Regions from separate parts of the Microbacterium sp. LS_15 genome, predicted to be linked through region 2. Evidence: predicted binding sites of a transcription regulator. Region 2 holds the regulator's gene; the other holds the start of a gene.

What was found. The regulator LexA, encoded in region 2, represses DNA repair genes until DNA is damaged. The targets are predictions, from matches to a motif close to TCGAACANNTGTTCGA.
Region 1: a site for LexA is predicted at 4,301-4,316, ahead of RAC69_RS10620 (DUF222 domain-containing protein). Genes of this name have one in related genera too.

What each region holds. Positions count from the first base shown of each region.
Region 1 is NZ_JAVAYD010000007.1:74,504-79,941, reverse strand. It holds gene RAC69_RS10635 (ABC transporter substrate-binding protein) at 1-249, opposite strand, end outside; gene RAC69_RS10630 (LacI family DNA-binding transcriptional regulator) at 385-1,419, shown strand; gene RAC69_RS10625 (glycosyl hydrolase) at 1,451-2,722, shown strand; gene RAC69_RS10620 (DUF222 domain-containing protein) at 2,856-4,271, opposite strand; gene RAC69_RS10615 (phosphotransferase) at 4,406-5,326, shown strand; gene RAC69_RS10610 (ABC-F family ATP-binding cassette domain-containing protein) at 5,375-5,438, shown strand, end outside.
Region 2 is NZ_JAVAYD010000015.1:37,733-43,170, reverse strand. It holds gene ftsE (cell division ATP-binding protein FtsE) at 1-841, shown strand, start outside; gene ftsX (permease-like cell division protein FtsX) at 838-1,752, shown strand; gene smpB (SsrA-binding protein SmpB) at 1,828-2,304, shown strand; gene RAC69_RS15030 (prolyl oligopeptidase family serine peptidase) at 2,305-4,170, opposite strand; gene lexA (transcriptional repressor LexA) at 4,231-4,917, opposite strand; gene RAC69_RS15020 (LysM peptidoglycan-binding domain-containing protein) at 5,209-5,438, shown strand, end outside.

The sequences.
Region 1 (5,438 bases), on a different contig from region 2:
GGATCCGTTCTTGAGGAGTGCGACGGGCCGGTCGTTCGCACGGGAATAGGCGGCGACGACATCCGAGAAGACCTGTGCGCCGGAGACTGCTCCGCTGAGCTGCGTGTGCACGGCGATCGAGCCGCGTGCGCTCGACGCGGGCATGAGAGGGCCGCAGCCCGTGAGCAGGGGGAGGGCGACCCCCGTGCCGAGCACGGCCCCGAGGAACGTGCGTCTGCTGATGCCGGGGGATGCGGTGCCTGCGGTCATGAGACCTCCTGAGAGCTGCGGTGCGTCTGCGGGTTCGGGATGCCGTCGCGTCGCTCTTGTAAAGCGGTACACGTCAACGTGCGATTAATGTATACCGCTTTACATCGGGCGGTCAACACCCTAATCTCGGTGGTGATGAACGAGAAGAAGCCCGCCCGCGCCACCATCGCCGCGGTCGCCGCCCGCGCCGGGGTATCGCCGTCGGCGGTGTCGCATGTCTTCAATGGGCGCCCCAACGTGTCGGCCGCTACGGCCGAGCGGATCCGCCGTGCTGCCGACGAACTCCACTGGCGGCCGAACTATGCCAGCCGCAAGGTGAGCGGTCGCGGCGGGCGCAGTCTGGGACTCGTCGTCGCGCGCTCCGGCGACACGTTCGAACGCGATCCGTTCTTCATGCGGCTCATCGCCGGACTCACGTCGCCGCTGGCCGAGATCGGCTGGTCGCTCGCCCTCACACTCGTGAAGGCGGATGACGAGGAGGGCGTGTACCGCGAGTGGTGGAGCGAGCAGCGAGTCGATGCGTTCCTGCTCGTCGACCTGCGTGACGGCGATCCCCGCGTCGCGCTCGTCCGGGAGCTCGGTGCCCCGGCCGTGCTGCTGGGCGCGCCCGTCGACGACGCCGTTCCGGCGGTCACCGTGCAGGACGATGCCGCGTATGACTCGGTGCTCGGGTATCTGCAGGATCTCGGTCACCGCGGGATCGCGCGCGTGAGCGATTCGCCGGGTCTCGTGCACTCGCGGGATCGCGACCGGCGTTTCGTCGATGCGGCCGAGGGGCGGGGGATCGTGCCGTTCGTGCTGCAGTGGGATGCCGCGGCAGCAGATCCGGTCGCCGATCTGCTCCGTCGGTCGGAAGGAGCGACCGCCCTGCTCGTCGACAGCGAGGCGATGGCGGCGGAGATCGTGGCCCACGCCCCGGAGATCGGTGTGCGCGTGCCCGAGCAGCTGTCGGTGATCGCCTGGGAGGACTCGTGGGTGTCGTCGCTCGTGCGCCCGCGGCTCACGGCTCTCGACGCCCCTGTCGAGGAGAGCGCGCGCACGGCGGTGGCGCTCTTGGCCCGGCTCGCGAACGGCGAGGACGCCGTTTCGCAGACGGTCTCGGCGCGGCGTCTCGTCGTCCGGGAATCGAGCGGTCCGGCCCCGATCCGGCACGAGAACACCGAACGTTGACGAAGACCGCACCACACATGAAGGACTCTCAGTGACCGACCTCTTCTCCTCTTCCTCCTCTGCTGCGCCCCGTTTCGGTGCGAATTACACCCCGTCGAAGGACTGGATGTTCCAGTGGATGAGCATCGATGCCGACGTGGTCCGCGCGGACTTCGCGGCGCTCGCCGGCCTGGGTCTCGACCATGTCCGTGTCTTCCCGCTGTGGCCGACGTTGCAGCCGAATCGCACACTCATCCGCGGGAAGGCTCTCGACGACATCGCGCTCGTCGCCGACATCGCCGCTGAGTTCGACCTGGACATCGCGGTCGACGTGATCCAGGGGCACATGTCGGGGTTCGACTTCGTCCCGGCCTGGCTCGTGAACTGGCATGACGGAAACATGTTCGTCGACGAGCCGGCCATTCAGGCGCAGGCGGACCTCGTCAGAGCGGTCTACGACACTGTGCGCGACCGGTCGAACCTCCTCGGTCTCACCCTCGGCAACGAGCTCAACCAGTTCCAGCTTCCGAACCCCGCCGCGATGCCGGCGAGCAGCGATCAGATCGCTCACTGGCTGCGGTCGCTGCTGGCGGCGCCGGTCGATCCCGACCCGCGGCACGTGATCGTGCACAGCGAGAACGATCACCTCTGGTACCGCGACGAGCACCCGTTCCTGCCTGTGCACGCGACCCGGCTGGGTGACGTCACGACCGTGCACTCCTGGATCTTCAACGGAACCGCCGCGATGTACGGCGGGCTGTCGCCGCAGTCGGTGCGCCATGCGGAGTGGATGATCGAGCTGTCGAAGGCTTTCGCTTCCGACCCGCAGCGCCAGGTGTGGCTGCAGGAGGTCGGTGCGCCGTCGATGAACCTCTCGGACGATCAGATGCCGGAGTTCGCGTCTCGCACGGTGGAGGCGGCGCTCACCACCGAGGGCTTGTACGGGATCACCTGGTGGTGCTCGCATGATGTGTCGCGCGCCCTCGGCGACTACAAGGATCTGGAGTACTCGCTCGGACTTCTCGACGTCGACAACGCTGTGAAGCCGCTCGGGCGGCGCTTCGCCGAGCTGGTCTCGCAGGCGCGGGCGGATGCCGGGGCGCGCGTCGTCCCGCGCACCGTCGCCGTGGTGGTCGACGTGGATGCCGACGACCTGCCGCTGTCGAGGACCGACCTCGCCCCGGGCGGCCGCGTCTTCGAGCGCTGGCACGACCTGCGCGAGCAGGGTGTGGCGGTCACGGTCGTGACGTCGCGTACGGCGTCGGACCGCGCCGCGCTCGCCGCTCGGGGCATCGAGTCGGTCGAGGTCCCGTCGCGGGCCTGATTCCCGTGCGGCCCAGCGCGGAGTCGAGAGTCGCGCCACGCCGCACGCCGCACGCCGTCGCGCCACGCCGCGCGCCGTGGCGCCGTCGCGCCACGCCGCACGCCGTGGGGCGGTCTGCGGTCGGCGGTCTGCGTCAGAAGGGTGCCGCGACCGGAATCCTCGCCCAGATACCGGTGGCCGTCCCCGCAGGCTCGGAGTCGTTCATCACCGGAGCACCGTCGGTGTCGCGCATCGCCCCGACATCGTCGGCTTGTCGGAACACGACCGTGTTCGGCGTGGGTGGGGTGTCGATGTAGGTCCGACCGGTGGGACTCGTCCAGCGCAGCACGCCGCCGTGTACCTGCTCCACGTGCCAGGGGGAGTGGTGTTTCAGTACGTGATGGCGTCGGCAGAAGTGCGCCAGATTGCTGTCGCACGTCGGACCTCCGGTCACCGCGTCGTGATTGTGGTCGAGGTCGCATTTGCGGGCGGCGATCCGGCAACCCGGGAAGCGGCAGCGCTGGTCGCGGACGCGCAGGTGCCGTCGGAGGTGCTCGGTCGGTCGGTACCGGTCGACGGCCAGCATCTGTCCACTCACAGGATGGGTGAGAACGCGGGTCCATCCCGAGGCGCTCCCGGCGAGGACGCGGGCGGTGTCGGCATCCACGGGGACCACGCCGTCCAGCTCGGCGGGCGGCGATGCTGCGGCGTCCGCCGCGCCGCCGCCGATGAGAGTCAGCACGGGCACCGTGATGTCCACGTGAGCCTGGATCGCCCCCAGCATCCCGTCGGCCGTGTCATGTCCGGAGGGCGAGCCCGTGAGCACGAGATCGGTGAGCAGGTCGGCGCGGATCTCGTCGACGGTCCGTTCATCGCCGTCGTGCTCGGTCCCTTCTCGAGCCGCGGCGCGCGAGGCTCGGCGGTTCTCGTCGCGCAGGGCGAGCGCCGCTTGCGACAGCCGATCGAACATGCCATGAACCAGCGCCGCCGGAGCTTGCAGGTGCAGGTCGGCCATACCGTCTTCGCTGTCGGTCATCCACACCCGGCGGGCGGAGCGTGCGTCCCGGTGCCGGTCATCCACCGAGCGAATGAGGAAACGTTCGGCGACGCGGCGGGCGAGCGGTCGGAGGCGGTTCGGCGATTCAGCCTCGGCAAGCGGGATCATGACCGCGGCGTATGCCGCGCGATGGGCATCGTCGACGAGGTGTGCGCCGGCGTCGACGATCACCCGCGCGTGGGCCGCGCTCAGTCGGCCGGCGCCCTGCGCCGCCCAGACGGTCGGGAACTGGTCGACGAGCAGTGTCGCGTCGGCGATACGACGCTCGACGGTGCGGTCGCTCACCCGCTGCACGGCTCCGATCTCCGCCGCGACCGACCTGATCGCATGGTCTCCACCGTCAGGGTGCTCGCTCTGCCTCGCTATGTCGATCGCGAGCTTGCCGGCGACCGCGAGCAGTCCATCGCGCGCCGCCTGCATCGCGGCCAGCGTCTGATCCGCGACGCGCAGTGTCTCGACGAGGCCGGCGAGCGCCGCCATCTGCGAGTCCGTTGCGTCGAGGAGAGCTGACATGACCTCAGTGAACCACCGACCACCGACGTTGGAACAAAGATTCGACTTGCTATTCGCGGAATACCGGATCTTCGTCCCGCGCGGCAGGAGCGCGGTGATCCGGCGCAGCTCCCGGGGCTCGATAGGGTGGCTCGATGGCGCGTCTTGAGTGGTCGGAACTCCCCTCAGACGTCCGCACGCGCGTCGAGCAGTCCGCTGGGTCGACGGTCGAAGAGGCTCGCACCCAACACGGTGGCTTCTCCGCAGGCCTGGCATCGCGTGTGTTCTTCGCCGATGGGCAACGGTGCTTCGTCAAGGCGGTGCATGCATCGTCTTCCGGCACTTTCGATCTCTATCGACGCGAGGCGGACATCCTGCGGATGATCCCGCGTGACCTGCCCGCGGCCCACCTCATCGACGCGTTCGACGACGACCACTGGGCGGTGCTCACGATCGAGGACGTCGACGGCCGGCATCCGCGGAAGGACTCGCCGCTCGACACCGCCCTCGTGCTCGACGCGATCGCCGCGCTCGCCGCTGCGGAACCTCCCGCGTCTCTCCCGCGTCTCGCCGACGAACTCGCCGAGGATGCGGGCTCGTGGGAGCGGCTGGCACGCGCTGACCTCCTCGGCACGACCACACCGTGGTGCATCGAGAACGTCGCTCTCCTTCAGGAGCATGCGGGACGCGTCGGGTCTGCGGTTGCGGGGGAGCGGTTGGTGCACGGCGATCTCCGCGCGGACAACATCCTGATCGACGGAGCCGGATGCGCCCGTCTGCTCGACTGGCCGTGGGCTGCTCGCGGAGCAGGGTGGGAGGACGCGCTCCTGTATCTACTCGACCTGCGGGTGGAGGACCCCGCAGCCGATGTCGAGTCGTTGCGTTCTCACCCGGTGTTCGACGGCTCGGCCGCAGCCGACCACATCCCGCTCCTCGCCGCGATCGGGGGCGGGTGGTTCGAGAAGTGCCGATGGCCTGCGCCCCCGGGGATGGACGCGCTGCGGGATTTCCAGCGGCGCGAGGCGCTGGCGGCCGTCGACTGGATCGCGCAGATCACCGCGACCGCGGGCGACTGACCAGCCCGCGCGGCGGCGGCGTCCCGCGCGACTACCCTGGAAGACGACATGGCACATCTTCTCGGGGCTGAAGCCCTGCACCTCGAATATCCGACCAGGGTCGTCTTCGACT
Region 2 (5,438 bases):
GTACTTCCGCCGGCACATCGGGTCCGTCTTCCAGGACTTCCGCCTCCTGCCGTCGAAGACCGTCTATCAGAACGTGGCGTTCACCCTGCAGGTGACCGGATCGTCGCGCGGCTTCATCCAGCAGGCCGTGCCGGAGGCGCTCGCCCTCGTCGGCCTCGACGGCAAGCAGAAGCGGATGCCGCATGAGCTGTCGGGCGGCGAGCAGCAGCGCGTCGCGATCGCGCGTGCACTGGTCAACCGTCCGCAGGTGCTGCTCGCCGACGAGCCGACCGGAAACCTCGACCCCGCGACCTCGGTCGACATCATGCAGCTGCTCGCCCGCATCAACGCGGGCGGTACGACGGTGCTCATGGCCACCCACGAGGCGGCGTTCGTCGATCAGATGCAGCGGCGCGTCATCGAGCTCCGCGACGGCGTGATGGTGCGCGACGAGGTACACGGCGGCTACGGCGACACCTCTCAGATCCCGCGACTCGTGCCAGAAGAGGTGCGCGGTGCCGCGGCGGCCGCCGCGCTCACCGCCGTGCAGGAGGTGCAGCGCCAGACGGCCGATCTGTCCGTCGTGCGCGCCGCTCTCGCCGAGGAGCTCAGTGCACAGCGCAAGGCGGCTGCGGCCGCGCCGGACGCCGTGCCCACGGCATCCGAGACGCCGGAGGCGCAGGCCGTGCCCGCCGAGCCGTCGGTGGAGGAGGCGACGGTGGTGCCGGAAGCACCTGCCGCGCAGACCCCGCCGCGCACGCACCCCATCGTGCTCCCCGAAGTCGACGTCGCCGAGCTGGGGGTCGCCGATCGCCTCGGCCTCTCGGATGACGGCGACGAGAAGGTGGGGCCGACGTCATGAGAATCGGACTCATCCTCACGGAGGCCCTCGTCGGCCTCCGCCGCAACATCTCCATGGTCATCTCCGTCGTGCTCGTGACGTTCGTGTCGCTCACGTTCGTCGGCGCCGCGATCCTCATGCAGTCGCAGATCGGCACCATGCGCGGCTACTGGTCGGAGCGCGCGCAGGTCGCCGTCTACATGTGCTCGTCGATCTCGGAATCGGACACGTGCATCGACGGCGCGGCGACGGAGGATCAGGTCACCGCTGTCCGCGACCAGCTCGAGGGCGACGCGCTGTCGCCGCTCATCAGCGAGGTGGCCTTCGACAGCAAGGAGGACACCTACGCCAAGCTCGTGGCACAGCTCGGTGAGGAGCAGGCCAGCGTCATCACACCCGACCAGGCCTTCGAGGTGTTCTTCGTCACGATGAAGGACCCGGGGCAGTCGCAGGTGATCGCCGAGGCGTTCAGCGGCGTCGCCGGGGTGGAGCAGGTGCGGGACCAGCTGCAGTACCTCGAACCGCTGTTCTCGGCGCTGACCGTCGCGACGTACATCGCGGTCGGCATCGCTGTGCTCATGCTCATCGCCGCCATCCTGCTCATCGGGACCACCATCCGCCTCTCCGCGTACGCGAGACGCAAGGAGATCGGGATCATGCGTCTCGTCGGCGCCTCGAACCGATTCATCCAGACGCCGTTCGTGCTGGAGGGCGTGTTCGCCGCCTTCCTCGGCTCCGTGCTCGCGAGCGCGGCGGTCGTGGCGGGCGTGCACTTCGGCGTCAACGGCTATCTCCGCGGCCGGGTGCCGTTCATCACCACCTGGATCGGGATGCAGGATGCCGCGGTCGTCGTGCCCGTGCTGATCATCATCGGCGTCGTGCTCGCCGCGCTCTCGGCGGGCTTCGCGATCCGCCGGTGGCTTCGCACCTGACCCGGCGCGGTATAGACTGACAGGCTGCTCGGTGACGGATCGCGTCACCGACGTCGTCACGCACAGGAGAGAATCATGCCCAGGGAACGCGGGGAGAAGGTCATCGCGACCAATCGTCGCGCACGTCACGACTACAACATCGAGAAGTCGTACGAGGCGGGGATGGTGCTCACCGGCACCGAGGTCAAGTCACTGCGTCAGGGACGCGCGAACCTCAGCGACGGGTACGCGTTCGTCAAGGGCAACGAGGTGTTCCTCGACGCCGTGCACATCCCCGAGTACTCGCAGGGTCACTGGACCAATCACTCGGCCAAGCGCATCCGCAAGCTGCTGCTGCACCGCGAGGAGATCGCGAAGCTCGCGCACGCCGTCTCGGCGGGCGGCTACACGCTCATCCCGCTGAAGCTGTACTTCTCCGACGGACGCGCCAAGGTCGAGATCGCGCTCGCGAAGGGCAAGCGCGAGTACGACAAGCGTCAGACGCTCCGCGAGCGGCAGGACACTCGCGAGGCGGAGCGAGCTATGCGCCTGCGCAACCGCGTCGGCGAGTGATCAGCCCGCCGGGCTGAAGCCGAACACCCGGCCGAGGAACGCGAGCTCCCGCTCCAGGGCGTCGACGATGGTCTCCGCGGCGCGGAACCCGTGTCCCTCCGTCGGGTACAGCACGTACTCGTGTTCGACCCCGCGCGCTGCCAGCGCATCGCGGATCGCCTCCGACTGCGACGGCGGCACCACGCGGTCTTCCCCGCCCTGCATGAGCAGCACCGGCACGTCGATGCGATCGGCGTGCGTGAGCGGTGAGCGCTCGACGTAGAGGTCCTCCGCCTCGGGGAGCGGACCGACGAGCCCCTCGATGTAGTGCGCCTCGAAGTCGTGGGACTGCTCGACGAGCATCCGCAGGTCGGCGACGCCGTACCGGCTGATGCCGGCCGCGAACGTGCCCCCGCGCACGAGCGCTGACAGCACCGTCCAGCCGCCGGCGGAACCGCCCTTGATCGCGATGCGCGCCGGGTCGGCGAGCCCCGCCTCGACGAGCCCGCGCGCCGCAGCGATCACGTCGTCGACGTCCACGACGCCCCACGCGCCATCCAGGCGCTCTCGATACGCGCGCCCGTACCCGCTCGAGCCGCCGTAGTTCACGTCGAGCACCCCGATGCCGCGACTCGTGTAGAACGTGATGGCCGATGACGTCGCCCCGGTGACGTGGGCGGTCGGACCGCCGTGCACGAGCACGACGTACGGCGGCAGCTCTCCCTCGGGGGCGGTCGCCGCCGGGTGGGCCGGTGGGTAGGCGAAAGCGTGCACGGGGCCATGAGCGCCGTCGACGACGAGGGCGGACGCCGTGGGCATCCACGCCGGGTCGGCCGGTGCGCCGCCGGCGACGGCCTCGACGGCGCCGGTGTCGACGTCGACGAGCCAGAGACCGGGAGCGGACGTCGAACTGCTGCCGGAGAGGAGGATGCGCGTCCCGGCGACGTCGTCGACGCTGACATGGCCGTCCGGCGGCACGGGCAGCGGGCGTGCGCTGCCGTCGGAGGAGATCACGACCACCGCGTCCCTGCCGTCGGTCCGCACCGCGACGAGGCGACCGTCGACGAGGGGCTGATACCAGCGGTTGCCGAGCACCCAGAGTCCATACCCCGTGTCGGCGTCCACCTCGGCGGCGGTCACCGGCTCTGGCGTCCAGGACCGGCCGTCGGCGTCGACGCGCACCCTGTGCAGGGCCCACCGGCCGGTCGGGTCATCGGCGACCACGAGTTCGTCGTCGCCCGTCCACTCCGGCTGCAGAGCGGCGCGCGTCGGCACGACGGTCGTGAGAGAGCCGTCGGTGACCGCGAGACGCGCCGACTGCCACGGCATACGTGTCGCGTCCCATTCGACCCAGGCGACCCGGTGTCCGTCCGGACTCGGTGCGGGGTGCGCGAAGAAGCCGTCGCTCTCGACGACCACCCGCACCGCGTCGGGATCGTCCGCGGCAGATCCGTCGACCGGGATTTCGACGACGGCGCGCCGGTGCGGTTCGACGGTCAGATCCTCGCGCACCGCGAACAGCCGCCCCCGCTGCACGCGCAGACCGCCGTGCGCAGGGCCAGGGGCTGTGAGGACGACGGGCTCGCCGCCGCGCGGCATCCTCCGCACGCGCTGGTCCTTCGCGTCGACGAAGTAAAGCGTCCCCTCGTGGTCGGCCGTCCACGCGCCGCCGCCGTACTCGTGCACGCGGGACCGCGCGCTCCACGGCGTCGGGAGGATCTGGTCGCCGGTCGAGCTCCGGACGGTGACGCGACCGCCTTCCGACGGGACCGACTCGCCCCACCAGACCTCGTCCCCGACGAAACGGGCGCCGTCGATGCGCGGCGACGATGCCGCGACGGATGCCGGAGTGAACGGTGAGGGCCAGGACCCGAACGGTGCGGACATGCCTCCGAGCCTAGACGGAGCCGGCCAGCCGACCAGCCGGTCGCCGCCGGACGCATGACCTCAGACGGCGCGCAGGACCGCGACGACCTTGCCGAGCACCACGGACTCGTCGCCGAGGATGGGCTCGAACGCCGAGTTGCGCGGCAGCAGCCAGGTGTGGCCGTCGCGGCGACGCAGCACCTTGACCGTGGCCTCGCCGTCGAGCATCGCGGCGACGATCTCGCCGTTCTCCGCGCTGTTCTGCGAGCGGACGACGACCCAGTCGCCGTCGCAGATGGCGGCGTCGATCATCGACTCGCCGGAGACCTTGAGCATGAAGAGGTCACCCTTGCCCACGAGCTGGCGGGGGAGGGGGAAGATCTCCTCGACCTGCTGGTCGGCGGTGATCGGCACGCCGGCGGCGATGCGGCCGACCAGCGGGACGAGGGCGGCGTCGCCCACCGGGGTCGCGACATCGGCCGGGTTCTCAGCGCCGGTGCCCGGCAAATCGATCAGCACCTCCATGGCACGGGTCTTGCCGGGGTCGCGGCGCAGATACCCGCTCAGCTCGAGCTGTCCGAGCTGGTGGGTGACGCTGGAGAGCGACTTCAGCCCCACCGCGTCGCCGATCTCGCGCATGCTCGGCGGGTAGCCGTAGCGGCTGATCGACGTCTGGATGACCTCGAGGATCGCCATCTGCTTGGGGCTGAGGCTCTTCCTCCGCCGAGTGCGCGGCGCCTCGGACTCGGGGGCGGAGATCTCGCTCATGGTGCTCCTCAGGTGTGCGGTATCGCGGTCCGGATTCGAATGTCGGTGGTCCGTGATGGGGTGTGCGTATCGAAACCGTATCCGAGAATCACGCCGATCTGGAAGATCTGTTCGAGTGTGTCGGCTGATTCGGAGGACGGGTTTCGAAGAACTCTTGACAGATGTTCGAATTCGAAGATACCTTCGGAACGTAGCTTCGCATTCATGACTCCCGGCCGAGTCGCGAATGCGAACGCTACGCCAACTTCATCGCTGATGCAGACGCACAGCGGTAGAGCAGAGGAGCACCAGATGACCACCATCACCTTCAGCACCGCAGCGGTCCTTCCGGCACGTCCGGCGACGCGGCTCCGGCTGACGGCGCGCGGTCGCCGCTTCCTGCTCGCTCTCGCCGCCGTCCCGCTCGCCGGGGGCATCGCGTTCGCGGCTCTGAGCGGGGGCACGGCCCTCGCCTCGAACGAGAGCGTCGCGACGGCATCGTTCGAGACGGTCACCGTGATGCCGGGCGACACCCTGTGGTC